Regions from separate parts of the Pseudomonas sp. St386 genome, predicted to be linked through region 1. Evidence: predicted binding sites of a transcription regulator. Region 1 holds the regulator's gene; each other region holds the start of a gene.
The links. Region 1 encodes FliA, which starts transcription of late flagellar genes. Its sites were predicted from a motif close to CTAAAGTTTNNNNNNNNNNNGCCGNTAA; they were not measured.
Positions count from the first base shown of each region.

Region 2: a site for FliA is predicted at 5,944-5,971, ahead of KI235_RS14935 (methyl-accepting chemotaxis protein). Genes of this name have one in related genera too.
Region 3: a site for FliA is predicted at 2,787-2,814, ahead of KI235_RS02020 (methyl-accepting chemotaxis protein). Genes of this name have one in related genera too.

Region 1 covers NZ_AP021900.1:1,855,221-1,865,438, reverse strand. Annotated here, with positions in the region: gene motD (flagellar motor protein MotD) at 1-677, opposite strand, end outside; gene KI235_RS08230 (flagellar motor protein) at 693-1,433, opposite strand; gene KI235_RS08225 (chemotaxis response regulator protein-glutamate methylesterase) at 1,433-2,566, opposite strand; gene KI235_RS08220 (chemotaxis protein CheA) at 2,615-4,876, opposite strand; gene KI235_RS08215 (protein phosphatase CheZ) at 4,907-5,692, opposite strand; gene KI235_RS08210 (chemotaxis response regulator CheY) at 5,711-6,082, opposite strand; gene fliA (RNA polymerase sigma factor FliA) at 6,250-6,993, opposite strand; gene fleN (flagellar synthesis regulator FleN) at 6,990-7,820, opposite strand; gene flhF (flagellar biosynthesis protein FlhF) at 7,937-9,286, opposite strand; gene flhA (flagellar biosynthesis protein FlhA) at 9,298-10,218, opposite strand, start outside.
Region 2 covers NZ_AP021900.1:3,405,164-3,415,381, reverse strand. Annotated here, with positions in the region: gene KI235_RS14960 (ABC transporter ATP-binding protein) at 1-688, shown strand, start outside; gene KI235_RS14955 (flavin reductase family protein) at 733-1,218, shown strand; gene KI235_RS14950 (LLM class flavin-dependent oxidoreductase) at 1,248-2,291, shown strand; gene KI235_RS14945 (acyltransferase) at 2,528-3,526, shown strand; gene KI235_RS14940 (TonB-dependent siderophore receptor) at 3,595-5,718, opposite strand; gene KI235_RS14935 (methyl-accepting chemotaxis protein) at 6,010-7,806, shown strand; gene KI235_RS14930 (YbdD/YjiX family protein) at 7,999-8,196, opposite strand; gene KI235_RS14925 (carbon starvation CstA family protein) at 8,212-10,218, opposite strand, start outside.
Region 3 covers NZ_AP021900.1:451,997-462,214, reverse strand. Annotated here, with positions in the region: gene hutC (histidine utilization repressor) at 1-126, opposite strand, end outside; gene KI235_RS02035 (formimidoylglutamate deiminase) at 270-1,634, shown strand; gene KI235_RS02030 (lipocalin family protein) at 1,755-2,324, opposite strand; gene KI235_RS02025 (hypothetical protein) at 2,356-2,610, opposite strand; gene KI235_RS02020 (methyl-accepting chemotaxis protein) at 2,892-4,784, shown strand; gene KI235_RS02015 (DUF924 family protein) at 4,917-5,513, opposite strand; gene KI235_RS02010 (class 1 fructose-bisphosphatase) at 5,517-6,527, opposite strand; gene KI235_RS02005 (DUF3999 domain-containing protein) at 6,762-8,138, opposite strand; gene KI235_RS02000 (DUF2339 domain-containing protein) at 8,135-10,218, opposite strand, start outside.

The sequences.
Region 1 (10,218 bases):
TTGTTGGCGACCGGCTGAAACTCGCCGTAGCCCACCGAGGCCAGGCGGCCGGGGTTCACGCCCTGCATCGCCAGCATGCGCACGATGCTCGCCGAACGGGCCGAGGACAGCTCCCAGTTGGTCGGGTATTGCGAAGTACGGATCGGTTGGTCGTCCGTGAAGCCTTCGACATGGATCGGGTTGTCGAAGGGCTTGAGGATCGCCGCGACCTTATCGATGATGTTGAACGCCATGTCGCTGGGCATGGCGTCGCCGCTGCCGAACAACAAGCTGGAATTGAGCTCGATCTCGACCCACAACTCGTTGCCACGCACGGTCATCTGGTTGGAGCTGATCAGGTCACCGAACGCCGCGCTGATATCGTCGGCGATGCTTTTCAACGGATCGCTACCGCCGGCGATACCGGCATCGACCTGTTCGCTGTCCTTGACCAAGGGCTTGGCCGGCGTGGTGGTCTTGGGGCGCTCATCGCCGATGGGAATCGGTTTGAGCGCGCGGTCGGAATCCGTGAAGACGCCGATCAACGCCTCGGAAATGACTTTGTACTTGCCTTCATTGACCGACGAGATCGAATACATGACCACGAAAAAGGCGAACAGCAGGGTGATGAAGTCGGCGTAGGAAACGAGCCAGCGTTCATGGTTGACGTGTTCTTCGGTGTGCCTGCGACGTGCCATATTCCTTGTCTCCCATCAGTCCATGAAGCCCTGGAGCTTCAACTCAATGGAGCGCGGGTTTTCACCTTCGGCGATCGACAGGATCCCTTCCAGCAGCATTTCGCGATAGCGCGACTGGCGCAACGCGATGGACTTGAGCTTGGCCGCGATCGGCAGCAGCACCAGGTTGGCACTCGCCACGCCATAGATCGTGGCGACGAACGCCACGGCGATGCCGCTACCCAATTGCGACGGATCGGCCAGGTTGCCCATCACATGGATCAGGCCCATCACCGCACCGATGATGCCGATGGTCGGCGCGTAGCCGCCCATGCTTTCGAACACCTTGGCCGCTTCGATATCGCGGCTTTCCTGGGTGTAGAAATCCACTTCCAGGATGCTGCGGATGGCTTCCGGCTCGGCGCCGTCCACCAGCAATTGCAGGCCTTTGCGTGAGTAGCTGTCGGGCTCGGCATCGGCCACCCCTTCCAGCCCCAGCAGGCCCTCCTTGCGAGCGGTCAGACTCCAGTTCACCACACGATCGATACCACCGGCCAGGTCGACACGGGGCGGGAACAGAATCCAGATCAGCACTTGCATGGCGCGCTTGAAAGCGCTCATGGGCGACTGCAACAGCGCCGCGCCAATGGTGCCACCGAGCACGATCAACGCCGCCGGGCCGTTGGCCAGCGCGCCCAGATGACCGCCTTCCAGATAATTGCCGCCAATGATGGCGACGAACGCCATGATGATGCCGATCAGGCTGAGTACATCCATTACAGGCAGGCCTCGACCAGGTGTCTACCGATGTCGTCCAATCCGTACACTGCGTCGGCGAGATCGGCTTTTACGATGGCCATTGGCATGCCGTAGATCACGCAGCTGGCTTCGTCCTGGGCCCAGATCGCACTGCCGCCCTGCTTGAGCAGGCGCGCGCCTTCGCGACCGTCGGCGCCCATGCCGGTGAGCACCACCGCCAGAACTTTGTCACCGTAGGACTTGGCCGCGGAACCGAAGGTAATGTCCACGCAAGGCTTGTAGTTCAGACGCTCGTCGCCCGGCAGGATTTTCACCGCGCCGCGGCCATCGATCATCATCTGCTTGCCACCTGGCGCCAACAACGCCAGGCCTGGACGCAGGATGTCGCCATCCTCGGCTTCCTTGACGCTGATGTTGCACAGCTTGTCCAGGCGCTCCGCGAAAGCCTTGGTGAACGCCGCCGGCATGTGCTGGATCAGCACGATGGGGGCCGGGAAGTTGGCCGGCAACTGGGTCAGGACCCGTTGCAGCGCCACCGGGCCACCCGTGGACGTGCCGATAGCGACCAGCTTGTAGGCTTTGCGCTTGGGCGCCGGCGACGACGCACTGGCGGGCACCGGGCGAGCCGGCGCAGGGGCTGGTGCCGATGCACTGCGTACCGGTGCCGGATTGAAGCTGCTCGATGCAGTCGGCGCCGGGCTTGGCGCCGCAACAGGGGCTGGCGCCGGTGCGCTGTAGGCACCGACACGACGATTGCTGCGGGAAATGCTGTGGACCTTTTCGCACAGCAACTGCCGGACTTTGTCGGGGTTGCGCGAAATGTCTTCGAAATTTTTCGGCAGGAAATCCACCGCCCCGGCGTCCAGCGCATCGAGGGTCACTCGGGCGCCTTCATGGGTCAGGGACGAGAACATCAATACCGGGGTCGGGCAGCGCTGCATGATATGCCGCACGGCCGTGATGCCATCCATCATCGGCATCTCGTAGTCCATGGTGATCACGTCCGGCTTGAGTGCCAGGGCCTGATCGATCGCCTCTTTGCCGTTGGTCGCGGTACCGACGACCTGAATACTCGTGTCCGCCGAAAGAATTTCCGAGACGCGGCGGCGGAAAAACCCCGAATCGTCCACCACCAGGACTTTAACTACCATAAACACTCCGTTAGACGAGGCGCGGCCCTGGGCCACGCCCCTCCAGAATCAAATACGCCGGGCGGCGTAACGCTTGAGCATGCTTGGCACATCGAGAATCAACGCGATGCGGCCGTCGCCGGTGATGGTGGCGCCGGACATGCCCGGGGTGCCCTGGAGCATCTTGCCCAACGGCTTGATGACCACTTCTTCCTGGCCCACCAACTGGTCGACGACGAAGCCGATCCGCTGGGTGCCCACCGAAAGGATCACCACATGGCCCTCGCCCTGCTCCACATGAGCGGCGGAGCTGACCAACCAGCGCTTGAGGTAGAACAGTGGCAGTGCCTTGTCCCGTACGATCACCACTTCCTGGCCGTCCACCACGTTGGTGCGCGACAGGTCGAGGTGGAAGATCTCGTTGACGTTGACCAGCGGGAAGGCGAAGGCCTGGTTGCCCAGCATCACCATCAGGGTCGGCATGATCGCCAGGGTCAGCGGGACCTTGATGACGATCTTCGAGCCCTGGCCCTTGGTCGAGTAGATATTGATCGAACCGTTGAGCTGGGAAATCTTGGTTTTCACCACGTCCATGCCCACGCCACGGCCCGACACGTCGGAAATCTCGGTCTTGGTCGAGAAACCCGGGGCGAAGATCAGGTTGTAGCACTCGGTGTCGCTCAGGCGGTCGGCGGCATCCTTGTCCATCACACCGCGTTTCACCGCGATGGAACGCAACACGTTCGGATCCATGCCTTTGCCGTCGTCGGAGATCGACAGCAGGATGTGGTCGCCTTCCTGCTCGGCGGCCAGGATCACCTTGCCGCTGCGGACCTTGCCCGAGGCTTCGCGCTCTTCCGGCGACTCGATGCCGTGGTCGACCGCGTTGCGCACCAAGTGGACCAGCGGGTCGGCCAGGGCCTCGACAAGGTTCTTGTCGAGGTCGGTCTCTTCACCCACCAGTTCCAGGTTGATTTCTTTCTTGAGCTGGCGAGCCAGGTCGCGAACCAGGCGCGGGAAGCGCCCGAAGACTTTCTTGATCGGCTGCATCCGGGTCTTCATGACCGCGGTCTGCAGGTCCGCCGTGACCACGTCCAGGTTCGACACGGCCTTGGACATGGCTTCGTCCTGGCTATTGAGGCCCAGGCGCACCAGACGGTTACGCACCAGCACCAGTTCGCCGACCATGTTCATGATCTCGTCCAGGCGTGCGGTATCGACCCGAACGGTGGTCTCGGCTTCGCTGGCCGGTTTTTCCGCTGGCGCAGCCGCCGCAGCACGGGCAGGTGCCGGGGCCGCAGTGGCAGCAGGCTTGGCGGGTTCGGCCTTCGGTTCCGGTGCCTTGGCAGCGGGTTTGGGCGCAGCCTTGGCTGCTGGAACAGCAGTGGCGGTAGTGCCGGCAGCAGGAGCAGCCGCGGCCTTCCCGACTTCTGTAAACTTGCCTTTGCCGTGCAGTTCGTCGAGCAGCGATTCGAATTCGTGATCGCTGATCAGGTCGCTGCCAGCCGCGGCGGCAGCCGGCTTGGCTGGCGTCGGCGCGGAAGCGATGGCCGAATCCAGCGCGTCAACGGCAAACGTGCCCTTGCCGTGCAACTGATCGAGCAAGGCTTCGAATTCGTCGTCGGTGATGTCGGAGTTGTCGCCCGCCGCTTTCGGGGCAGCCGGAGTCGCCGCTGGCGTGACCGCATCGGGAGCGAACTGACCTTTGCCATGGAGCTGGTCGAGCAATGACTCGAACTCGTCGTCGGTGATTTCATCACTGGCGTCAGCTGTTGCATTGGCGGGCGGCGCAGCAGGTGCCGCCGGCGCTTCGGCTTGGGCCTTGACGGCGTTCAGCGAATCCAGCAGTTGTTCAAATTCGTTATCGGTGATGTCGCCCGACTCTTCGGCGACCGGCTCTTCAGCCACTGCCTCGGCAACCGGAGCCGCTTCATCAGCCGATTGCGGCTCCGCCAGGCGTGCCAGCGCGGCGAGCAACTCAGGCGTGGCAGCGGTGATCGGCGAGCGCTCACGCACTTCGCTGAACATGCTGTTGACCGCATCCAGCGCTTCAAGCACCACGTCCATCAGTTCCGAATCAACGCGACGCTCACCCTTGCGCAGGATGTCGAACACGTTTTCGGCAATGTGACAGCACTCCACCAGCTCGTTGAGCTGGAGGAAGCCGGCGCCTCCTTTTACAGTGTGGAAACCGCGAAAAATTGCATTGAGCAGATCCGCATCATCTGGTCGGCTTTCCAGCTCGACCAGCTGTTCGGACAGTTGCTCTAGAATCTCGCCGGCCTCAACCAGGAAATCCTGAAGGATCTCTTCATCGGCGCCGAAGCTCATTAATGGCTGCTCCTAAAACAGGGCTAAAACTCAGAATCCAAGGCTGGACAGCAAATCGTCCACATCGTCCTGACCGGACATAACGTCTTCTCTTTTATCGGCATGAATCTGCGGACCTTCACCCTGAGAGAGATGTTTTTGTGGATCTTTTTCAGCAAGCATCGCTTCACGGTCGTGTTCGATGCCTGCAAAGCGGTCTACCTGGCTGGCCATCAACACCAGTTTGAGCAGGTTACTTTCCACTTCGGTGACCAGTTGGGTCACACGCTTGATCACCTGGCCGGTCAGGTCCTGATAGTCCTGAGCCAGCAGAATATCGTTGAGGTTGCTTGCCACCGCGCGGTTCTCGGTGCTGCTGCGCGCCAGGAAACCGTCGACCCGACGGGCCAACTCCCGAAACTCTTCGGCGCCGACTTCGCGCCGCATGAACCGACCCCAGTCGGTGCTCAAGGCCTGGGCTTCTTCGCTCAGGCCGTTGACCAGGGGCGTTGCGCTTTCCACCAGGTCCATGGTGCGGTTGGCCGCGGCCTCGGTCAGCTTGACCACATAACCCAGACGCTCGGTGGCGTCGGTGATCTGCGAGACTTCCTCGGCCTGCGGCATATTCGGGTCGATCTGGAAATTGACAATCGCGCTGTGCAATTCACGCGTGAGCTTGCCCACCTCCTGATACAGACCGCGGTCACGGGTCTGGTTGAGCTCATGGATCATTTGAACCGCATCGCCAAAACGACCTTTTTCAAGGCTGTCGACCAGTTCGCGGGCATGTTTTTTCAGGGTCGATTCGAAATCACCCATTGAAGATTCGTTATCCATAGCTCCCCCGTGGCGCCGTTAACCGATGCGTTCGAAGATTTTTTCAATCTTCTCTTTCAACGCCTGGGCCGTGAAGGGTTTGACCACATAGCCGTTTACACCGGCCTGGGCCGCTTCGATGATCTGCTCGCGCTTGGCTTCGGCAGTGACCATCAGCACCGGAAGATGCTTGAGTTTTTCGTCGGCACGCACCTGGCGCAACAGGTCGATACCGGTCATGCCCGGCATGTTCCAGTCGGTGACCAGAAAATCGAAGTTGCCACTGTGCAACATCGGGAGCGCAGTGGTCCCGTCATCTGCTTCGGCCGTGTTGGTGAACCCAAGGTCACGCAACAGGTTTTTTATGATCCGCCGCATCGTTGAGAAGTCATCAACGATGAGGATTTTCATGTTCTTGTCCAATTCGACCTCCAAGCAGTCTTAAACGCGCCCAGCACCTGGACGCGCCATTTCAATCAATCCGGCACAACACTCGACAACGGTCTGGAGCACCACGGATGGAGACTGGCACAGCACCTGCCAGGCCAGCCTCGTTCGCAGTGTCCCCACACTGCCTGTCAACGCGCTCGCCACTCCCCCAAACGCCCCCGCAAACGGGCCGCGCACTGGCTGTGTAACTGGCTGACCCGCGATTCGCTGACCCCCAGGACCTCACCGATTTCCTTGAGGTTCAGCTCTTCGTCGTAGTACAGCGCCAAGACCAGCCGCTCACGCTCCGGCAAATTGGCAATCGCTTCCGCCAGCGCGCTCTGGAAACGTTCATCTTCCAGGTCACGCGACGGCTCCATGTGAGCACTCGCGTTATCCTCGTGCAGCCCTTCATGTTCGCCGTCCTGCAACAGGTCGTCGAAACTGAACAGGCGGCTGCCCAAGGTATCGTTCAAAATCCCGTAATAATCGTCGAGACTCAACTGGAGTTCGGCCGCAACCTCGTGATCTTTAGCGTCACGCCCGGTTTTAGCTTCAATTGCCCGAATTGCATCACTGACCATGCGGGTATTGCGGTGTACCGAACGCGGCGCCCAATCGCCCTTGCGGACTTCATCGAGCATGGCACCGCGAATGCGAATACCGGCATACGTCTCGAAACTCGCGCCCTTGCTCGCGTCGTATTTGTTCGACACTTCGAGCAGGCCGATCATGCCCGCCTGGATCAAGTCTTCAACCTGGACACTGGCCGGCAACCGCGCCAGCAAGTGATAGGCGATACGCTTGACCAGTGGCGCGTAACGCTCGATCAATTCGTATTGGGCGTCCCGTGCCGATTTTTTATAGAGATGGTTGTAACCGCTGGCTGTCATAGCACGGGCCCTGCTGTTTGTTGCACAAGACGCTCGACGAAAAATTCCAGATGCCCGCGAGGGTTGGCCGGCAGTGGCCAGGTATCGACCTTCTGGGCGATGGCCTTGAACGCCAGCGCGCATTTGGAGCGTGGAAAGGCTTCATAAACGGCACGTTGCTTCTGGACGGCCTTGCGTACGCTTTCGTCGTAAGGCACTGCGCCGACGTATTGTAGGGCGACGTCCAGGAAGCGATCCGTGACCTTTGTCAACTTGGCGAACAGGTTGCGTCCTTCCTGCGGGCTCTGGGCCATGTTGGCCAGGACGCGGAAGCGGTTCATGCCATAGTCGCGGTTAAGCAACTTGATCAGGGCATAGGCGTCGGTGATGGACGTCGGTTCGTCGCAGACCACCAGCAGCACTTCCTGGGCCGCGCGGACGAAACTGACGACCGAGTCACCGATACCGGCTGCGGTGTCGATCACCAGCACATCGAGGTTGTCGCCGATGTCGCTGAAAGCCTGGATCAGGCCCGCGTGCTGGGCCGGGGTCAGGTGAACCATGCTCTGGGTGCCTGAGGCAGCCGGCACGATGCGAATCCCGCCCGGCCCCTGCAACAACACGTCACGCAGCTCACAGCGCCCTTCAATCACGTCCGCCAGCGTGCGTTTGGGTGTAAGCCCCAACAACACGTCGACGTTCGCCAGGCCCAGGTCGGCGTCCAGCAGCATGACCCGTCGGCCAAGCTCTGCCAGAGCCAGGGACAAGTTCACTGACACGTTAGTCTTCCCGACGCCACCTTTGCCGCCGGTCACCGCGATCACCTGTACGGGATGCATGCTGCCCATGTTCGTTCTTTACCTTGTCTTACTTAGACGGAGGCCACATTACTGGCTGCGCGTTCGCATACGGAACAATGCATGGCAGACCATCGATGTAGGTACAAAAAATATTCATGATTACCTCAGCCGACCTGCTTGGTCGGGCTGTGGTAGATATCAGCGAACATATCAGCCATGGCTTCTTCGCTGGGTTCTTCCTGCATTTGCACACTCACGGCACGACTGACCAGTTGATGACGGCGCGGCAGATGCAAATCATCCGGGATCCGCGGCCCGTCGGTCAGGTAGGCCACCGGTAATTCATGACCGATCGCCAGGCTCAACACCTCGCCCAGGCTTGCCGTTTCGTCCAGCTTAGTCAGGATGCAGCCGGCCAGCCCGCAGCGTTTGTAGCTGTGGTATGCGGCGGTTAGAACCTGTTTCTGGCTGGTGGTTGCCAACACGAGATAATTTTTTGACTTGATACCGCGTCCGGCCAGGCTTTCGAGCTGCATGCGCAGGGCTGGATCGCTGGCTTGCAGGCCTGCGGTATCGATCAGCACGACGCGTTTGCGCAGCAGCGGCTCCAGCGCCTGGGCCAGGGACTGGCCCGGATCCACATGGGTCACCGACACATTGAGGATCCGGCCGAGGGTCTTGAGTTGCTCCTGGGCACCGATGCGGAAACTGTCCATGCTCACCAGGGCAATGCTCTGGGCGCCGTACTTGAGTACATAACGGGCGGCGAGCTTGGCCAGGGTGGTGGTCTTGCCCATGCCGGCAGGACCGACCATGGCAATTACCCCGCCTTCTTCCAGCGGCTCGACTTCCGGGGTCGCGATCATCCGCGCCAGGTGCGCCAGCAACATGCGCCAGGCCTGGCGAGGCTCTTCGATACCATTGATCAGCGCCAGCAGGTCCCGGGACAACGGGCCGGACAGGCCGATGCGTTGCAGGCGACGCCACAGGTTGGCCTGGGCTGGACGGCTGCCTTGCAGCTGGTTCCAGGCCAGGGAGCCGAGCTGGACTTCCATCAGCTCGCGCAGGCTGTTGAGTTCAAAGCGCATCGAGTCCAGGGCGCGCGGATCGACACCCCGGGCAGGCGCCGCGGGCGCCGGCTCAGGACGACGCGGTTCGGCGTGGGCCTGCTCGATCAGCGGTTCGGCAGCCGTCAACGGCAGGCCGGCCGTCAGCGGCTGACCGGCGAACAATTGACGATTGGTGCCTGCCGCGGCCTCGCCTTCACTGCTGCGCAGGCTCAGCTCGGCCTGGGCGCTGGCGATGCGCGATTGAGTCTTGCGCAGCTCATCTTCGAGTTCCATGTTCGGAACCCGCGGGGCCAGCGCAGACAGTTTGTAATCCAGGGCCGCCGTCAGCTCGACACCGCCGGCGATACGACGGTTGCCAATGATGGCTGCTTCAGCGCCCAGCTCGTCACGAACCAGTTTCATGGCCTGACGCATGTCGGCGGCGAAAAAACGCTTCACTTGCATAAACCACTACCTCAGCCGTTGGGCCCTACTGTCGCAACGATGGTCACTTGCTTGTTGTCCGGTATTTCCTGGTACGCCAGCACATGCAACCCCGGGACCGCGAGGCGCCCGAATCGCGAGAGCATCGCGCGAATCGGGCCGGCCACCAGCAGGATCACTGGCTGGCCTTGCATCTCTTGCCGCTGGGCTGCTTCGATCAGCGAACGCTGCAGCTTCTCGGCCATGCTTGGCTCCAGCAGAACACCCTCTTCCGAGCCTTGTCCTGCCTTCTGCAGACTATTGAGCAATATCTGTTCCAACCTTGGTTCCAAGGTGATCACAGGCAGCTCAGACTCAGTGCCTACAATGCTTTGGACGATTGCGCGGGACACGCCGACCCGAACCGCAGCCACCAGGGCGGCGGTATCTTGACTCTTGGAGGCGTTATTGGCGATAGCCTCGGCGATACTGCGTATGTCGCGCACGGGCACCTGTTCGGCCAACAGCGCCTGCAGCACCTTGAGCAACTGCGACAACGAAACCACACCCGGCACCAGCTCTTCGGCCAGCTTCGGCGAGCCTTTGGCCAGTACTTGCAGGAGTTGCTGGACTTCTTCGTGGCCAATCAGCTCGCTGGAGTGCTTGTACAGGATCTGGTTCAAGTGGGTCGCCACCACCGTACTGGCGTCCACCACGGTATAACCGAGGGACTGGGCCTGGGCCCGCTGGCTGATTTCGATCCACACCGCTTCCAGGCCGAAAGCCGGATCCTTGGCGGTGATGCCATTGAGGGAGCCGTAGACCTGCCCGGGGTTGATCGCCAGCTCGCGGTCGGGGTAGATCTCGGCTTCGGCCAGGATCACCCCCATCAGCGTCAGGCGGTAGGCGCTCGGCGCCAGATCGAGGTTATCGCGGATATGCACGGTCGGCATCAGGAAGCCCAGGTCCTGGGA
Region 2 (10,218 bases), 1.5 Mb from region 1:
GATTGCCCGGGCACTGGTCTACGAACCACGCATCCTGCTGATGGACGAACCCCTCGGCGCGCTGGACAAAAAGCTCCGGGAAGACTTGCAGGATGAACTGCGCCAATTGCATCGACGCCTGGGCATCACCATCGTCTACGTCACCCATGACCAGGAAGAAGCCATGCGTCTGTCCCAGCGCATCGCGATTTTCAGCCACGGCAAGATCGTCGGCCTGGGCAGCGGCTATGACCTCTACCAGAACCCGCCGAACGCCTTCGTGGCCTCGTTCCTGGGCAACTCCAACTTCCTCAAGCTCAAGGCCCAGGGCAACGCAGTGGCGACCTTCGAAGGCCAGTCGCTGTCGATCCGCCTGACCGCCGGCCTGCAAACGGACCAGGACGTGCTGCTGATGGTGCGCCCGGAAAAAGCCCTCGCCTTGAGCGTCGAACAGGCCGCCCAGGAACCCTTGGCAGCCGGTTGGAATGAGGTTTCGGCCAAGGTCGTCGAAGTGCTGTTCCTGGGTGAAAGCCAGACCTGCAGCGTGGTGACGTCCGGCGGCACGGCCATGACGGTCAAGGCGCTGTCCGCCGCCGGCATGCCACTCAAGGCCGGCGACCCGGTGCGTGTGCGCTGGGCCACCGCCGATGCTTGCGTCTACACCCAATGGGCCGAGAGCGACCTGAACAAGGCCGCAGGTGCCCACTGATGAACACTGCGCGCCCACAACCGATAAAGCCCGAGGATCGTCCAATGATCGATGCCAGCGTCTACAAACAAGTCATGGGCTCGTTCCCGTCCGGCGTGACCGTGATCACCACCCTCGATGACGACGGCCAGATCGTCGGCCTCACCGCCAGCGCGTTCAGCTCATTGTCGATGGAGCCAGCGCTGGTGCTGTTCTGCCCCAACTACAGCTCCGACTCCTATCCGGTGCTGATCAAGAACAAGCGCTTCGCCATCCACCTGCTCTCCGGCGGCCAGCAGAATGAAGCCTATGCCTTCGCCCGCAAAGGCAAGGACAAGGCCCAGGGCATCGAATGGACCTTGAGCGAGTTGGGTAACCCGCTGCTGAGCAATGCCACCGCCATCATCGAATGCGAACTGTGGCGCGAATACGAAGGCGGCGACCACGCCATCATGGTCGGCGCCGTAAAGAACCTGATCGTCCCGCAGCACACACCGGGGCCGCTGGTTTATTGCCACGGCAAGATGGGCGCCCTGCCCGTCCTCGCCTGAACCGATCGTCAACTACAAGAGATAGCGCCATGAAATTTTCCCTGTTCGTACACATGGAGCGCTGGGACGAAAGCATCAGCCATCGCCAGTTGTTCGAAGACCTGAGCGAGCTGACCCTGTTGGCCGAGGCCGGCGGTTTCAGCACCGTGTGGATCGGCGAACACCACGCCATGGAATACACCATTTCGCCAAGCCCGATGCCGCTGCTGGCGTACCTGGCCGGCAAGACCACCACCATCCACCTGGGCGCTGGCACCATCATCGCGCCGTTCTGGCACCCGCTGCGGGTGGCCGGCGAATGCGCACTGCTGGACGTGATCAGCAATGGCCGCATGGAAGTCGGCCTGGCCCGGGGCGCCTATCAGGTGGAGTTCGACCGCATGGCCGGCGGCATGCCGGCTTCCTCTGGCGGTCAGGCCCTGCGGGAGATGGTCCCGGTGGTGCGCGCCCTGTGGCAAGGCGATTACGCCCATGACGGCGAGATCTGGAAATTCCCAGCCTCCACCAGCGTACCCAAGCCAATCCGCAAACCTCATCCGCCGATGTGGATCGCCGCCCGCGACCCGGACTCCCACAACTTCGCCGTCGCCAACGGCTGCAACGTGATGGTCACGCCGTTGATGAAGGGCGATGAGGAAGTCCTGGACCTGAAGAACAAGTTCCAGGCCGCCCTGGACAACAACCCCGACGTGCCGCGCCCGCAATTGATGGTGCTGCGCCACACCCACGTGCATGCGGTGGATGATCCCGAAGGCTGGAAGGTCGGCGCCCAGGCGATCTCGAAGTTCTATCGCACCTTCGATGCCTGGTTCGGCAACAAACAAGTGCCGGTCAACGGTTTTCTCGCGCCAAGCCCGGAAGAAAAATTCGCCGAGCGCCCGGAGTTCCAACTGGAGAACATCCGCAAGAACACCATGATCGGCACCCCGCAGGAAATCATCGAGCGGATCAAGTACTACCAGGAACTGGGGGTGGATGAGTTCAGCTTCTGGTGCGACAACAGCCTGCCCCATGCCGAGAAGAAAAAATCCCTGGAGCTGTTTATCCAGCAGGTGGTGCCAGCGTTTCGGTGATCAGTGACATCGCTATCGCGAGCAGGCTCGCTCCCACATAGGTTCCACGACGTACGCAATATTTGTGTGCACCGACGGCCCAGTGGGAGCAAGCTTGCTCGCGATGGCCATCCAACTGAAACAAATGTGTCAAATGTGACAATTCCCCCCACTACCCCGCCGCCGCCCCGCAAACTGCTATCAACGGCTCGCAAAGCCACATAATTTACCGCGCAATTTGTTTAAGGATGATGCGCGTGGGAGTTTATCGGTTGCTGCTGGCCATGCTGGTAGCGGTTTCTCATATGGGCATGACGTTCATGGGTTTTAACCCCGGCGTCGTTGCCGTGGTGTCCTTTCTGATCATCAGCGGCTTCGTGATGACCTCGCTGATCGAAAGGACCTACAACACCCCGGGCCAGATCGGCCTGTTCTACATGGATCGATTGCTCAGGCTGTACCCACAGTTTCTGGTGTACTTCGTCCTGTCCTGCGCGGTGATACATTTCCTTCTGCCGGGAACGCCCCAGGCAGCCGCCCTGACCCTCGAAAACATCGCCACCAGCCTGCCGATCGTGCCGTTGGGTTTCTACATGTTTGGCATCACCGTGCCCGAGATCCTGCCACCCGCTTGGTCCCTCGGCCTGGAAATGTGCTTTTACCTGCTGATCCCGTTCCTGATTCTCTACAGGACGCGGGGTATAGCCTTTGCGCTGTCCGTGACGGTGTTCATGGTCGCCTCGCTGGGCTACCTCGACACCGACATCTACGGCTACCGCCTGCTGCCGGGCGTGCTGTTCATTTTCCTCTGCGGCAGCTACCTGTATCGGGCCCAGGCCAAGGGGCTGTGGATCGCGTTCGTTACCGGATTCGTTGCAGCATTGATGTTTCTCGCCATTGTTGTGGGGATCATTCCGCGTCGGCCGTTCAACGCCGAGGTGACCCTGGGCATTGCCCTGGGCCTGCCAGCGGTTTTTCTGCTCAGCAGGTTGAAGCATCACCGGCTCGATGAGTTCCTGGGAAATATCAGCTACGGCGTGTTCCTCAACCATTTTGTGGTGATGTACGTGTTGCGGGCATTCTGGCCGGTGGAGTACAGCATCCTGATCATCACGGCGGTGCTGGTGCTGTCGTTCGCGATGAGTGGTGTTTCGTACTATGCGGTCGAGCGACCGGCGCTGAAGCTTCGTCATGCGCTCAGGGCGGGCGTTAAATACGGTACCACGCAGGCTCCCGTTGGCAGCACGGCGGCTTAGCCTCTGACTGCCATACAAAAATGCCCGGAACGCAGGTCCCGGGCATTTTGTGTTTCAGCGCAGCCGAATCAGAACGTCACGCTGGCGCTCAGCTTGGCAGTACGCGGCTCACCGACATTGACTTGCAGTTGGCTGCCGGTGGACGACGGGTAATACTGCTTGTCGAACAGGTTGTCGACGTTCAGTTGCAGCGACGTCTTGTGCCCCAGTACCGGCGACTCCCAGCGCAGGAAGGCGTCGGCGACGGTGTAGCTGCTCAGCCAGAAATCGTTGGCCGCGTTAGCCGCACGCTCGCCGACGTAACGCGCACCGGCACCGGCGTGCCAGGCACCGAATTCGGCCGGGACGTTCAAGTGGTGCGACAAGTACAGGCTGGCGGTGTGCTTGGGCGCATCGGACAGGCGGTGACCTTCGTTTTTCGGGTCATCGAGGATTTCAGTGTGGGTATAAGCATAAGTCCCGATCAAATCCCAACGTTCCGCCAGACGACCGGTGATGTCGAGTTCGAGGCCTTGGGAGCCGACCTTGCCCGCGGCTTCTGCCAGCGTTACGCCGTTGACCGTAGAGGACGTCACGACGTTTTTCTTCTCGATATCGAACAGCGCAAGGTTGATGTTCAGGCCCGGCAGCGGATCGTACTTGGCGCCAATTTCGTAGCTACGACCCTCCTCCGGCTTGAAGGTACTGAGGTTGTCGTCCACGGTGTCGTTAGGCTTGAACGAACGACTGTAGTTGCCATACAGCGACAGCTCCCCGGTGGCTTTATAGACCAGGCCCAGGAACGGGACGAAGGCATCGCCGTTGTCGTCGCGGACCGGCACCCTGGTGACCAACCCTTGCTTGGCGAACTGATCGTAATGCTGGTAGCGACCACCGAAGACCAGGATCCAACGATCATTCAGGTGCCAGTTGTCCTTAAGGTAGACCGAGCTGGAAGTCAGCTGATTGCTCAGATTGCTTTGGGTCGGGCTGATGACGCTGGGCTCTCCCAGGCCGCCGTACACCGGCGCAGAGATATCGAAGCCCCCCCGCACTGCCCCACGGTAGGTCTTGCCACGGTATTGGTCCGACACCTGATTATCAGCACCGATCAACACGTCATGGCGCTGGCCGAACAGCTCCTGTTTACCGATGAAGTCCCAGCTGGCGTAACGGGTTTCGTCATCGTAATGAGCGCCGTTGGCGGCTCGCTGAAAAACGCCGGTTTTCGACAGACTTGGCTGCGCAATCGAAAGGCTATACCGATCATTGTTCCAGCCATAGGTCACGCGAGTTTTCCAATCCTCGCTCAACTCATACTCAAACCGCGCCGTCGCCGTTTCGCGAATCCCCACGCTCTTGGCCCACGGCTCATCCAGACGCTTGTCGTAATCGATATCGGCCGGATGCCCATTGGTGAACACCGTCCCACGATCAAACGGATTGGAATATTCGTTGTACTCATAGCTGAGATTCAACGAAGCCCGCTCCCCCGTCCAAGCCAGGGACGGCGCCACCAGGGTGCTCTCGTTGACCCCGTAGTTGCGCCAGTAGTCCTCGTGGCCGCGCTCGGCGATCAGGCGATAAGCCAGGCCGGTGTCGCCCAGCGGCCCAGTGGTATCCAGGGCCATGGTGCCGCCGCCTTCGCTATAGGCCGAGCCGCTCAACGTGGTGCTTTGGGTGTACTCCGGTTTCTTGCTGATGACGTTGACCAGGCCGCCTGGCTCAAGCGCGCCATACAGCATCGAGGCTGGGCCCTTGAGCACTTCGACCCGTTCGGTGGTAGCGCTGAAGTTGTGCCCCAGGTTCGAGCGCACGCCGTCGCGCAGGATCGAGCCATCGTCGTTGGTGCCAAACCCGCGCTTGACCAGCGAGTCTCGCGAACCGCCCAAGGTGTTGCCCTGGCTGACGCCGCTGACGAACTTCATCGCGTCGCTCAGCGAGCGCACCTGATAGTCGGCCAGGGTCTGCTGGGTCACCACGTTGATCGATTGCGCTTCTTCCTTGATCGGTACATCGCTCTTGCTCGCCGTGCTGGCTTGCGACGTTGTATAGCCCTCTTCCTGAGTGACGCGACTGCCCTGGATGGCCGTGGCCGGCAGTTCGAGAGCGTCCTGCGCCCACAACGGGCTGGCAATGAAGCAGCAGGACAGCGTTGGCAACACACACTTGATAAAGACGTTGCGATTAGCGAGGGGGGTGGAACGTTTCAAGACGCGCACTCATAGAAGGAACGTTAATGAGAGCAAATATACTTTGAGAATCATTCCCAGTAAATCTTTTGTATCAAATGCTGATCGTCCCCAAACCCCCGTGGGAGCGAGCTTGCTCGCGATAGCGGCGGTACATCCAACATCAATGCAACAGACCCACCGCCATCGCGAGCAAGCTCGCGCCCACGGATTTCGCGAACGGTGATATCAAATCGCCCCACCGCCCTAAAGCTTTGGCGTGCGCGGTCGAATGTATTCCATTGAGAGATTTTTTTGCCCAGGAGCAGCGGCATGCAGACGTTAAAGGCCTTGTACGAGTCTATCGAGATGCAGTTTTTCGATACCCTCACAAAAAAACTGTCGAGCCTTTTCCTGTTGGTGCTGGTCAGTGGCTTGCTGTACTGGGTGGCCCTCAGCGCTCGCGCCGAGATCGTGCTGCAGTTGCGCGACGCACAGTTGGACGGCGCCTTGCTGGGGCAGATCGAAGGCCGGCTCGACAGCCTCACCCATGCCCTGCTCTTCGGTGCGTTCCTGACGCTGGGCATGATCAGCTTCATGGTCTGGTATTTCCGCCATCTCATCGTGCGCCCCGTCACCGCCATGACCAAGGCCCTGGAAGAGATCGCCAACGGCGAAGGTGACCTGTCCAAGGACCTGCCGCTGGTGACTCACGACGAGATCCGCGTGCTGGCCGGCACTTGCAACCGTTTCCTGGCCAAGCAGCGGGAGATCATCAGCAACGTCCAGGCACTGACCGTGCACATCGCCGTCGAATCGGCCCGCTCGTTGAAGAACATCAGCGATTCCAGCGACAGTGCCACCCACCAGGCCCGCTTCGCCAAGGAGGTGATGGACCAGAGCAACACCGCCGTGGGCCGCATCGAAGAAGTCTCGCGCCAGACCCAGGGCATCTCCAGCACCACCGCCCAGAACCTGAGCATGGCCCGCGACTCCTACGCCGAGCTGCTGGAAGTGACCGGCAACATCAGCGAAATCTCCAACAGCCTCGGTGAATTTGCCACGCTGGTGAGCGCCTTGAACCAGCGTTCCTCAAGCATCAAGTCGATTGTCGGGTTGATCCAACAGATTTCTGCCCAGACCAACCTGCTGGCCCTCAATGCCGCCATCGAAGCCGCCCGGGCCGGCGAAAGCGGCCGTGGCTTCGCGGTGGTCGCCGATGAAGTGCGGACCCTGGCACAAAACGTCAGCCGGGCCACCGATGACATCTCACGCAACATCGACGCCATGCTCGATGAAGTCAGCTCCACCCACGAACAGACCACCCAGATCAGCCACAGCGCCCGGGAAACCCAGAAAGTGGTGGAACGCGCCTCCGGTCATTTTGAAAGCATGATCGGTGATTTCGAATCCACCAACGGCAAGCTGGCGGACATCGCGACCCATATCCAGCAGTTCGCCGACAGCAACACGGGGATCAACGACCGGGTCACCCAGATTCACGCCGACAGTCAGTTGATCGACCAGCGCATGCAGCATTCGGCGACGGCCACCCGCGACCTGTCCGGCGTGGCCGAAAAGGTCCAGGCGCTGTTGGGTCGCTTCGTGCTCGGCCACGGCAAGCTGGATGCCGCCATCACCCGGGCCAGTCAGTGCCGCGACACGCTCCAGGTTCGCCTGGAGGCGCTGCAAGGTGAAGGCCTGAATCTGTTCGATCAGAATTACCAACCGATTCCCGGCACCGACCCCAAGCAGTACATGGCCAGCTACACCGAACGCTTTGCCCAGGTTTGCCAGGAAGAATGCGACAAACTCACCCGCAGCACGCCGGGTGGCAAGGTTTCGTTCATTGTCGACAGCAAGGGCTACTGCCCGGTGAACAACAGCTGGGTCTCCAAGCCGCCAACCGGCGACCGGGTGGTGGATTTGCCGGTGTGCCGCAACAAGCGAATCTTCAACGACCCGATCGGCCTGCGCGCGGCGGGCAACGTCCAGCGTTTCCTGCTGCAGACCTACCTGCGCGATACCGGGGAAATCATGACCGAGATCGACGTACCGTTCTTCTTCGGCGGCCGTCATTGGGGCAACTTGCGGGTGGGCTTCGATGCGGCGGTGTTGTTGGCGGAGTGATGAAGCGCTCGCACGACTCCTGAGATCCTCCCAAAGGGGATCTGTGGTGTATGCACATCTTGAGACCACCCCAAAAACAACTGTGGGAGCGAGCCTGCTCGCGAAGGCGGTGGGTCAGTCAACATCAATGCTGCTGATCCACCGCCTTCGCGAGCAAGCCCGCTCCCACATGGGGTTCGAGGCTACCTCAACTCAACAGCACTTGGGCCCACCCTTGCCACCGTAACGGGCCTCCTGGCGTTCGCGAAAGAACGCCTCGTAGTCCATCAACGGTTTGTCCGGGTGCTTGGTTTGCATGTGCTCGACGTAGTTGTCGTAGTCGGGCATTCCGACCATCAGGCGGGCGGCCTGACCGAGGTATTTACCCAGGCGACTCAAGTCATTGAACATCGTTGCAATCCCCTATCAAGCGTCCGGCAAGGCCTGGAATGGCGCTTCCTTGTCCGTGCGTTCCTTGGTGCCCCAGGCGGCGATACCGACCTTGAGCGCGTAGAACAGGATGCTGAAGACCACGAACAGGAACAAGGCCGTCAGCGTCGCGTTGGTGTAGGCGTTGAACACCACGTGCTGCATCTGCTCGATGCTCTTGGCCGGGGCCAGGACCTGGCCGGCGGCCAGGGCATCGTTGTATTTGCGCGCCAGGGCCAAAAAGCCGATCGCCGGGTTGGCGTCGAACAGCTTGATCAGGCCCGCGGTGGTGGTGCAGATCAGCAGCCAGACCGCCGGCAGCATGGTCACCCAGACGTAGCGCTGGCGCTTCATCTTGATCAGGACCACGGTGGCGAGCATCAGGGCGATACCGGCCAGCATCTGATTGGAGATGCCGAACAGCGGCCACAAGGTGTTGATGCCGCCCAGCGGATCGATCACGCCCTGGTACAGCAGGTAACCCCACATCGCTACGCAACCGGCGGTGGCGATCAGGTTGGCCGGCCAGGATTCGGTGCGCTTGAGCGAAGGCACGAACGAACCCAGCAAGTCCTGCAGCATGAACCGCCCGGCACGGGTGCCGGCGTCCACCGCGGTGAGGATGAACAGCGCTTCGAACAGGATCGCGAAGTGGTACCAGAACGCCATGGTGTTCTCACCCGGCAGCACCGAGTGCAGGATCTGCGCGATCCCGACCGCCAGGGTCGGCGCACCGCCGGCACGGGCCAGCACAGTGGTCTCGCCGATGTCCTTGGCCACCGCTTGCAGCGCCTCGGGGGTGATTGCAAAACCCCAGCTGCTGACGGTCTGGGCCACGGCCACCACGTCACCGCCGACGATCGCCGCCGGGCTGTTCATGGCGAAGTACACGCCCGGCTCGATGACCGAAGCCGCGACCATGGCCATGATCGCCACGAAGGACTCCATCAGCATGCCGCCGTAACCGATGTAGCGGGCGTTGGTTTCGTTATCCAAGAGCTTGGGCGTGGTGCCCGAGGAGATCAGCGCGTGGAAGCCCGAGACCGCGCCGCAGGCGATGGTGATGAACAGGAACGGGAACAGGCCGCCCTTCCATACCGGCCCGGTGCCGTCGGTGAACTGGGTCAGCGCCGGCATTTTCAGCTCGGGCATGGTGACCAGGATGCCGATCGCCAGGGCAACGATGGTGCCGATCTTGAGGAAGGTCGACAGGTAGTCCCGCGGCGCCAGGATCAGCCACACCGGCAGCACCGCCGCGACAAAACCGTAGCCGATCAGCATCCAGGTAATCTGGATCCCGGTGAAGGAAAAGGCCTTGGCCCAGACCGGATCGGCAGCGATCTGCCCGCCCAGCCAGATCGAGCCCAGCAGCAACAGCACGCCGATGAGCGAGATTTCACCGATGCGGCCCGGGCGGATGTAGCGCATGTAGATGCCCATGAACATCGCGATCGGGATGGTCGCCATCACCGTGAAGATGCCCCACGGGCTCTCGGCCAGGGCCTTGACCACGATCAGCGCCAGCACCGCGAGGATGATGATCATGATCAGGAAGCAGCCGAACAGCGCGATGGTGCCGGGGATGCGGCCCATTTCTTCACGGACCATGTCACCCAGGGAACGCCCGTTGCGGCGGGTGGACAGGAACAGGACCATGAAGTCCTGCACCGCACCGGCCAACACCACGCCGGCGATCAGCCAGAGCGTACCGGGCAGGTAGCCCATCTGCGCCGCCAGCACCGGCCCGACCAGCGGCCCCGCACCGGCAATGGCCGCGAAGTGGTGGCCGAAAAGAATGTGTTTGTTGGTCGGGACGTAGTCCAGGCCATCGTTGTTGAGCACGGCGGGAGTAGCCCGGCGCGCATCGAGTTGCATCACGTTGTTGGCGATGAAGAGGCTGTAGTAGCGGTAGGCGACCAGATAGATGGCCACGGCTGCGACGACGATCCAGAGGGCGTTGATGGGTTCGCCGCGGCGCAAGGCCACGACACTCAACGCACAGGC
Region 3 (10,218 bases), 1.4 Mb from region 1:
GCCCAGTTGGCTGACCAGTTCGCTTTCCGACGGCACGCGGTAATGCGGCGGCCAGTTTCCACTGTCGATCTGCTGGGTGATCATCTGTTTGACGCGGGCGTACAGGGGTGCCGGACTGTCACCCATGTTTGCGGCCAGCGGCTGTTTGGCAGGCGGAGTCGGCACGGCGGTTCCCTGTTCTGCGGATAAGGTTGCTAGCTTGCCGGAGTTTACCGGCCAGGCAAACGTCTGTATATGTATATACAAATTACGCACAATGAGGTTGAACCATGTCCGCCTTCTTTGCCGAACGCGCGCTGCTGCCTAGTGGATGGGCCCATGATGTACGTCTTGAGGTCGATGCCGAAGGCGTCCTGACCCATATCCAGGCCGGTTCCCACGCAGACGGCGCCGAACGGCTGGGCGGTCCGCTGTTGCCGGGTATGCCGAACCTGCACTCCCATGCCTTCCAACGGGCCATGGCCGGGCTGGCGGAAGTGGCAGGCAATCCCAACGACAGTTTCTGGACCTGGCGCGACTTGATGTACCGCCTCGTCGGAAAAATCAGTCCCGACCAACTCGGCATCATTGCCCGCCAGCTGTACATCGAAATGCTCAAGGCCGGCTACACCTCGGTCGCCGAATTCCACTATGTGCACCACGACATCGATGGCACGCCCTACGCCGACCCGGCGGAGCTGGCCCTGCGCATCAGCCACGCCGCCAGCGCCGCCGGCATCGGCCTGACGCTGCTGCCGGTGCTCTACAGCCACTCCGGTTTTGGCGGCCAGGCGCCCAATGACGGGCAGCGCCGGTTCATCAACAGCACCGAAAACTACTTGAAGCTTCAGTCGCGCTTGCAGCCGGTCCTGGCCGGGCAGCCGTCCCAGGCGCTGGGTCTGTGCTTCCACTCGCTGCGTGCCGTGACGCCCGGGCAGATCCAGGATGTGCTGGCCGCCAGTGACCGCGAGTGCCCGGTGCACATTCACATTGCCGAACAGCAGAAGGAAGTCGACGATTGCCTGAGCTGGAGCGGCGCCCGTCCGCTGCAATGGCTGTACGAAAACACCGAAGTCGACCAGCGCTGGTGCCTGGTCCACGCCACCCACGCCAACGCCCAGGAAGTCAGCCTCATGGCCAGGAGCCGGGCGATTGCCGGCCTGTGCCTGACCACCGAAGCCAACCTGGGGGACGGGATTTTCCCGGCCGTGGATTTCCTCGCCCAGGGCGGGCGCCTGGGGATCGGCTCTGACAGCCATGTATCGCTGAGCGTGGTCGAAGAATTGCGCTGGCTGGAATATGGCCAGCGCCTGCGGGATCAACGGCGCAACCGCTTGTATCGGGCGGATCAGCCGATGGTCGGTCGCACCTTGTTCGATGCGGCGCTGGAAGGCGGTGCCCAGGCCCTGGGACAACCGATCGGTGCCCTCGAAATCGGCAAGCGCGCCGACTGGCTGGTGCTCGATGGCAGCGACCCGTACCTGGCCACGGCCCAGGGCGACGGCATCCTCAATCGCTGGCTGTTTGCCGGCGGCGATCGCCAGGTGCGCGATGTGATGGTCGGCGGTCGGTGGGTGGTGCGCGATGGGCGGCATGCCGGCGAAGAGCAAAGCGCCCGGGCGTTTACCCAGGTATTGCGCGAACTGCTGGGCTGACCCAATCAACCCTGTGGGAGCGAGCTTGCTCGCGATAGGGCCTTTACCTTCAACATACATGTTGACTGAAAGTCCGCTATCGCGAGCAAGCTCGCTCCCACTTCGGTTTTCGGGTGACAGTCAGTTCGAGGTCTTGGCCATCTGTCGATCCGACGCGCGCCAGATCAGGCGCGTGGTGTCGTAGCCCTGCTGGCGTGCCTTGCTCAGCAGCTCCTCGCGCACGACGCTATTGACGGTCGGTGTACGGGACAGCAGCCACATGTAGCGACGGCTTGGGTCGCCGACGATGGCGGTCTTGTAGTCATCGCTGACGTACAACACCCAGTATTGCCCTTTCGCCACGCCCGGCACGATCCGCGAAAACCAGTTGTCGAACTCGACCCAGAGCTTGTCGGTCTTGCCCGGCACCTGTGGCGTGGCGGTGCCCCTGGCTTCTTCCCACTGCCAGTCCGAGGTCAGGCAGCGATTGAGCACTCCCACGCTGCCGTCTGGCTTGAGGGTGTAGTGAGCTTCCGATTGCGCACAATTGCGCTGGAAATACATGGGCAGGCGGGCCAACTCATACCAGGTCCCTTGGTAGCGCTTGAGATTGACGCTGTTGACCGTCTTGGGTGCCAGCGGATCTTCGCCAGAAGTGGCACAGCCAGCCAAAATCAGGCCAGCCAAAAGCACAAAAACTAACCGCATCATTATTTTTCTCCCGCAGGCCTCTGGCCTCGGTTTACTTCAGGCCTTGGCCGGAAAACATCAACACTTTGTCACCGGCGTACTGCACGCTGATAAAGCTTTTCTGGTCGCCCCAGGTGCAGCTGGACATGCCGAGCGCGCCTGAACAATCGGTCGGTTTCCCCAGTAACGTTTCGACTTCGGACTTGGGCATGCCAGCCGACAGCTTCGAGTAGTTTTCCTGGTTGACCTTGCTGCATGCAGTCAATACGACACACACAAACAACAAGGCGATAGATCGCAGCGACATGGTGTAACTCCTGGAACGGAAGGGGGGTGGCAGGTGCCAACCAGAAGCTTAGAAGAGAAAACCCCTATCTGGTTCCCCTACACCCCGGTATTTATTGGGTCTGGGCAGGTGTTTCATCGGTGAAACACTCACTTTGTGACAGCGTCGTGCATTTCGTCGGAATTGAACCGCTACCGCTGATGGGGCGGTCTGGCACGCCGATAAAAAGAAACAGCGCAAACCAATGCGTTATGGCAAATTGACAGCCCGTCCTGACCCGTCCCTCCGCGGTAGTGTTATTAATGACCAGAAACATGAAATTCAGCCATAAAATCCTGCTGGCTGCCGCCCTCGTGGTGGCCGTTGCATTCGCCTGTTTCATCCTGTTCAACGACTATCGTCAACGCCAGAGCTTGAATGCCAGCACCGAAACCTCCATGCAGGAACTCGGCAGCCTGACCAGCCGCAACATCCAGACGTGGGTCGACGGCCGCATCCAGTTGCTGCAATCGCTGGCCCAGCAGATTGCCGTGGACGGCAGCAGTGCCGACAGCCTCAAGCGCGCCGTAGGCCTGCCGGCCTACACCAGCAATTTCCAGCTCAGTTATTTTGGTGGCACCGACGGCGTGATGTTCTCGGTACCGGCCGGCAATCGCGCCGCCGATTACGACCCGCGTGCCCGTGGCTGGTACAAGGCCGCCAACAGCGCACAGCAAACCATCGTCACCGAACCCTACATCGCCGCCTCGTCGGGCAAGCTGGTGATTACCGTCGCCACCCCGGTGCAGCACCAGAACCAGATGATCGGCGTGGCCGGTGCGGACATCGACCTGTCCAGCGTCAGCGCCATCATCAACTCGCTGAACTTCGGCGGCCACGGCCACGCGTTCATCGTCAGTGCCGACGGCAAGATCCTGATCCACCCCGACAGCAAGCGCGTGCTCAAGACCCTGGCCGAGGCCTACCCTAACGGCGCGCCTCAAATCAGCCCGGGCGTGAAAGAAGTCGACCTCGACGGCAAGACCCAATTCATCTCCTTCACCCACGTCAACGGCGTGCCGGGAGCCGACTGGTACGTGGCGCTGGTGCTCGACAAGGACACCGCGCTGGCGATGCTCAGTGAGTTCCGTACGTCGGCGCTGATCGCCATGGTCATTGCCGTGGTATTCATCATCGCCCTGCTCGGCATGTTGATCCGCGTGCTGATGCAGCCGCTGCTGACCATGGGCCGCGCCATGCACGACATCGCCGAAGGCGAAGGCGACCTGACCCGGCGCCTGGTCATCCACGGCCACGACGAATTCGGCGCGCTGGGGACTTCGTTCAACCGCTTTGTCGAACGCATTCATACCTCGATCCGTGAAGTGGCCTCGGCCACCGGCCAGGTCAACGAAGTCGCCCTGCGCGTGGTCAGCGCGTCCAACTCGTCGATGTTCAATTCCGACCAGCAGGCTTCGCGCACCAGCAGCGTGGCCGCGGCCATCAATCAGCTCGGTGCCGCCGCCCAGGAAATCGCCCAGAACGCCGCCCTCGCCTCGCAACATTCCAGCGATGCGCGCAGCCTGGCTGAAGATGGCCAACAAGTGGTGGATAAAACCATCGCGGCCATGCAACAGTTGTCGGCCAAGATCAGCGATTCGTGCGGCAACATCGAAACCTTGAACAGCAACACGGTGAACATCGGCCAGATTCTTGAGGTGATCACCAGCATTTCCCAGCAGACCAACCTGCTCGCCCTTAACGCCGCCATCGAAGCGGCCCGTGCCGGTGAAGCCGGGCGCGGCTTCGCGGTGGTGGCCGATGAAGTGCGCAACCTGGCCCACCGCACCCAGGATTCGGCGCAGCAAGTGCAGAAGATGATCGAAGAACTGCAAGTTGGCGCCCGGGAAGCGGTACTGACCATGACCGACAGCCAGCGCCAGAGCGAAAGCAGCGTCGGCATCGCCAACCAGGCCGGCGAACGCCTGGGCAGCGTGACCCAGCGTATTGGTGAAATCGACGGCATGAACCAGTCCGTGGCCACCGCCACCGAAGAACAGACCGCCGTGGTGGAGTCGATCAACGTCGACATCACCGAGATCAACACCCTGAACCAGGAAGGCGTGGAAAACCTGCAAGCCACCTTGCGGGCCTGTGCCGACCTGGAGCAGCAGGCGGCGCGGTTGAAGCAGTTGGTGGGTAGTTTCCGGATCTAGTGCTTTTGCGGCCTCTTCGCGAGCAGGCTCGCTCCCACATTAGAACTTCAGCGGACGCACATTTTGCGCTCAACGAAAATCCAGTGTGGGAACGAGCCTGCTCGCGAAGACGGTATCAGCCTCACAGCAAAATCAGAACCTGGACCCAGGCCTGTTCAAGAATTCCACTTCCTCAGCCGTAGACTCGCGCCCCAACACCGCATTGCGATGGGGAAAGCGCCCAAACCGGGCAATGATCTTCTGATGCCGTTCGGCATAATCCAGGTTGTCTTCGAACACCGCCCGTTGCGCCTCCGGTTGTTCTCGCACCAGATCGATAAACCGCGACACGGCCTCGTTCTGCACCGCGAGGTTTTCGCAGTGTTCGAGCACGAGGTAGATGAATACGCGTTGGATCGGTTTGAGTTGCCGGTCGAAACCCGCAGCCATGCCCTGGGCTACCAGCGCTTGGGCACGCAGGTCGCCGGAGAAGGCCTTGGGGGTGTCGCGAAAGATCATTCGCGGGAGTTGGTCGAGTAGCAGCACCAGGGCCAGCCAACCTTCCGGGCGTTGCGCCCAGTCGGTCAATCCGCCGGCCAGTGCCAGCTCGACCTGATCGCCAAAGCGCTCGTTGGCCTGGCGATCATGGCGTTTGCCGAACCACAGCTTGCCTCTGTCAGCCGATATCTCGTCCGGTGTCTTGGCTGAACCAAACCACCAATCGAGCAACGGCTGCCAGGGCTCGGCCATGATTTACTCCTTGTGGTAGGCCGTGGCGCGCGCCACTTCTTCCTTCGAGCCGAGGAACACCGCCACGCGCTGGTGCAGGCCGTCGGGCTTGATATCGAGGATACGCTGATGGCCGTCGGTGGAAGCGCCGCCCGCCTGTTCCACCAGGAACGACATCGGGTTGGCTTCGTACATCAGACGCAGTTTGCCCGGCTTGGACGGCTCACGGCTGTCGCGCGGGTACATGAACAGACCGCCACGGGTCAGGATACGGTGCACATCGGCAACCATCGCGGCGACCCAGCGCATGTTGTAGTTCTTCTTCAGCGGACCTTCTTCGCCCGCCAGCAACTCTTCGACGTAGCGTTTTACCGGAGCTTCCCAGTGACGCTGGTTGGACATGTTGATGGCGAATTCCTGGGTGGTTTCAGGAATGGTGATGTCTTCGTGGGTCAATACGAAGCTGCCCATCTCGCGGTCCAGGGTAAAGCCCTTGACGCCGTCGCCCAGGGTCAGCACCAGCATGGTCTGAGGGCCGTAGATGGCATAACCGGCTGCGACCTGCTCGGTGCCTGGCTGCAGGAAGGCCTTTTCATTCAAGGCTTCGTTCTGGCTCAGGTATTCGTTCGGGCAACGCAGTACCGAGAAGATGGTGCCAACCGGTGCGTTAATGTCGATGTTCGACGAACCGTCCAGTGGGTCGAATACCAGCAGGTAGGCACCCTTGGGGTATTTGCCCGGGATCTGGTAGGCATTGTCCATTTCCTCGGACGCCATGCCGGCCAGGTGACCGCCCCATTCGTTGGCTTCAAGCAGGATTTCGTTGGACAGCACGTCGAGCTTCTTCTGCACTTCGCCCTGCACGTTTTCGGTGCCCATGCTGCCCAGGACACCACCCAGCGCGCCTTTGGAGACGGCGTGGCTGATTTCCTTGCATGCACGCGCCACCACTTCGATCAAAAAGCGCAGATCGGCAGGGGTGTTGTTGCTGCGGGTCTGCTCAATCAAATAGCGACTCAAGGTAACGCGGGACATGGACGGCTCCGAAGAATAGGGGGCGGAAAAACCAGCGCAGTTTAGCGCGAGTCGGGACTTAATTCCTCCTATGAGACGGGGAATGGAGGATTGAGTTCACGGGGTAGCGGTTCGCTTGGGTATTTCTGTTGGTTGAGAGAACGCTATCGCGAGCAAGCTCGCTCCCACAGTTGACCGAGTTGCTGCGACGAACGTGGCCTATTGTGGGAGCGAGCTTGCTCGCGATGAATCACCTCAACTCTTGACCGGCGGCTTGCGCAGCAGGCTGAACGCCATCGCCGCGAGGAACAGCACGCTGAGCAGCAGCACCGCCCACAAGCCGATTTTCTTCCAGTTGGTCTCGACCGTCGCAGGCGTGGTTGCCGAGGCCGCAGCCGGGGTCGACGTGGCCGCGCCGTTCACGGTCGCCGTACCCAGCGTTGCCAGGCGCGACGGTTTGTAATCGGGCACCAGCGTGGTCAAGGGCAAGCTGGCCGCTTTCACTGTCGCGCTGCCCAGGGCCAGGCTGTAAGGTCCTTCGCCACGCGCCAGGAACACCACCTGGGTCGGACGCACGGCAAAGCGCAGGGCCGGGGCTTCGCTGCCCAGACCGCCGCCACGCTCGTCCACGGTCAATTTCAATTGCTGTACGGTCTGGCCGGACAGTTGCAATTGGTTTTGCAACACATCCTGGCCGTTCTGGGTCAGGCGATAGAGCAAACCACTGCCCAGCGGCTGCCACGGATGGCTGCTTTCACGGCGACCGGCCAAGGTCACCGGCGCCAAGCTGTTGGCCTGGCTCAGCTCGACCTGCACCTGCTCGATGTTCAGCCCCATGGGCAACTGCCAGGTGTATTCACCAGCCTTCACGGTGCTGCCGGCCAATGGCTGCGACCAGGCCAGTGGCAACGGCAAGCTTTCGCGGCTGGCGCTTTGCAACTGGGCCGAGGTCAGGATCGGCGCGGAGGACGGCGAATCCCACAACAGCCGCAAGTAACGCGCCGATTGCCCCGGCAAGCTCACTTCATGCTGCTCGACTCGCTCATCGGCAAAGGTCAAGCGCGCCACCTGGCCTTCGCCCCACGACTGCCAGTGTTGCAAGTCGTCACTGGCTTCGATGGTAAACCGCTGGAAACCGTCGCGTTCACTGGTCCAGTCGAGGACCAACTGCTGCAGCGGTGCCTTGATCGCGCTGGCATCCAGCAACCAGCCACGCAGCTCCTCCTCCCCAGCTTCGAGCCGGCTGGAGGGTTGGACTTCCACCAAGGTGCCGTTGGCATTCGATTGCACCCGCACACTGGGCGCGCGCTCATTGTCATCGGCGGCGTTGTACAGCGGGAACCACTTCACGTCGGTGAGGGTGCGGTTTTCCCGGCTCTGGGCCGACTCGCGCACCAGGGCGTAGGCCTGGGCCTGGCCGGCCGCGTTGAAGACCCGCAGATCGCTCAGGTCGGTCTGTCGCGCCTGCAACTGCACGTCCAGAGGCAACGGGAGGCGATACCACGGCCCCTCGCCGCTCAAGGCCATTGGCACCTGATGGGCAAAATCCGTCGGTTGCTCCTGGGCCACGGCCGACAATGCCGCCCATAACCCCACCACGCCCAGCCCGATCCGACTCAACTTGCGACTCAAGACGACACTCCCTCACTGACAGGCATAGGCGGCTCATCCTGCACGACCGTCTCCGGGCGCTTGGGCGGCAGCGGCGCAAAATAGCCCACTACCAGCAGCAACACGCCTACACCGATAAACGAAACAATCCGCGCCAGACCGCCACGGTTACTCAATTCGACAAAAAACAGCTTGGCCACGACCACCGCGATCAACGCCGCGCCGATCAGCCACACTTCACGACGGTGGCGCAAATGCCCACCGATCATCAGCCCCAGGGCGATCAGGGTCCAGACAATGGACAACCCGGCCTGCACGAACATCGACTCGAGCAGCGCGTCCAGCTCGTATGGCACCCCCATCCACTGGTGGGCACTGCGCATCACCAGGGCGGTGAAGAACGCGAACAGCGACACACCGGCGATCAACTGAGCGATGTGCCCGACGCGATTCCAACGGTTCGTCGATTGCTCCACGGCATTGCGGGCCCACACATAGATACCGAACAAGGCGAACAGCAGGCCCAGCTCCAAGGGATTGAGCAACGGCACATAAGGCAGCGGCTCTGAGTTGCCATCGCTGAAGGTGTTGGTCAGCCAGAACCAACCGAGCATCAACAACGCCATCGGCGCCGCCGCGTAGACACGGTACTCGCGCGGTTGGGCCGATACCGGCCACGGCAAGGCACGCGGCGTGGCCATCAGCACCAGGTAAAGGCCTGGCAGGATCGCCCAGGCCAGCCAGCGCCAGGCGTTGTACTGCTCGGACAGCAACAGCAGGCCGTAACGCAACTCCAGCATCAACACCGCCATCAGCAACCAGCAACCGAGCACATGGGCCGTACTGCTCGCCGGGGCCGGCAGCATCGGCGCCAGGCGCTTGAGAGAAAGGAAATGCACGGCAAATACCGCCAGCCAGGCCAGCCAGCCGAAATTCGCGGCCGGGTGATAGTGGCTGTGCCCCGTTGCCACCAGCACGCAGCCCGCCGCCGGAATCAACAAAGTACACAGCAGCCCCAGCGCCGGCCATTTCAAGCGCTGCGCCAAGACTGTCCACACCGCCACGCTGATCACCGCAACCAGCAGCAGCCAACTGCCCTGCAGGTTTGCCGGGGCAAAGCGCAATACTTCGCTGACCCACGCCAGCGCCCACCAACCGGCGCCCCAGATCAGCAGCAGCTCGGACAGGCGCTGCAAGCTCAAGACCTCGAGTTCCCGCGCCGCGTGCGCCCGTTGCAGGCGCCATGCGCCCACCAGGGCTGCGAGCCCCAGCACCAGCGGCGTCCAGAAGCCGCTGTGGGCCAGCGGTCGCAGATCCTCGGCGTTGAGCGGCCCCAACAGCGCCGGCCCCGCCGTCAGGAATGCCGCACCGCCCAGCAGTTGCAGCAGCAGGCCGAAGACAAAACTCACGCGCTGTTTCAGGTACAGGCTCAGCCAGATGATCAACAAGCCGCTGGCCGCCCACACACCGCTCGCCGTTTGCCACGGCAGGACGAACAGCACCGCAAGGTTGATCAGCACCAGCCCCGCCAGCAACACCACCGACAAGCCGCGCAGCAACCGGACATCGTTGCGCACCATGTCGTCACGTGCCGCCAGCAACATGCCGCCAATCAACGCCAGGCCGATCAGCGAGGCGCTGAGCAAGCCGCTCCAGCCCGCGCTGAACACCACCGCCGAATCCCCCTCGGCGCCTTGCAAGCGCAGCAGGAACAGCGCGCCGCCAAGCAATTGCACCCCAAATGCGCTGAACAGGAAGCTGCGCGACTGCAGGCGCAGGCCAACAAACAGCGTTGCCAATCCAGCCAGGGCCCAGGCAATGGCGGTGCCGTGGGTGAAGAAGAACAGCGGTGCCAGCAGATAGAGGAAACTCAACCCCAGCACAGCCAGCACCGGCAGGCCTCGGCGCTCCCAATTGGCGCTGTGTTCAGGTTCAGCCTTGTGCAGTTGGTAGAAGGTGAACAGCAAGGCGCCGCCGAGCATCAACGCGCCCAGCGCTGAACCATCGAGCAGGCTGCCGTCGCCGATACGCAATTCGCTGACGAACGCCAGTGCCGAGCCCAATTGCAGCAACAAGGCGAAAGCCCGGGCGAATGGGCGCT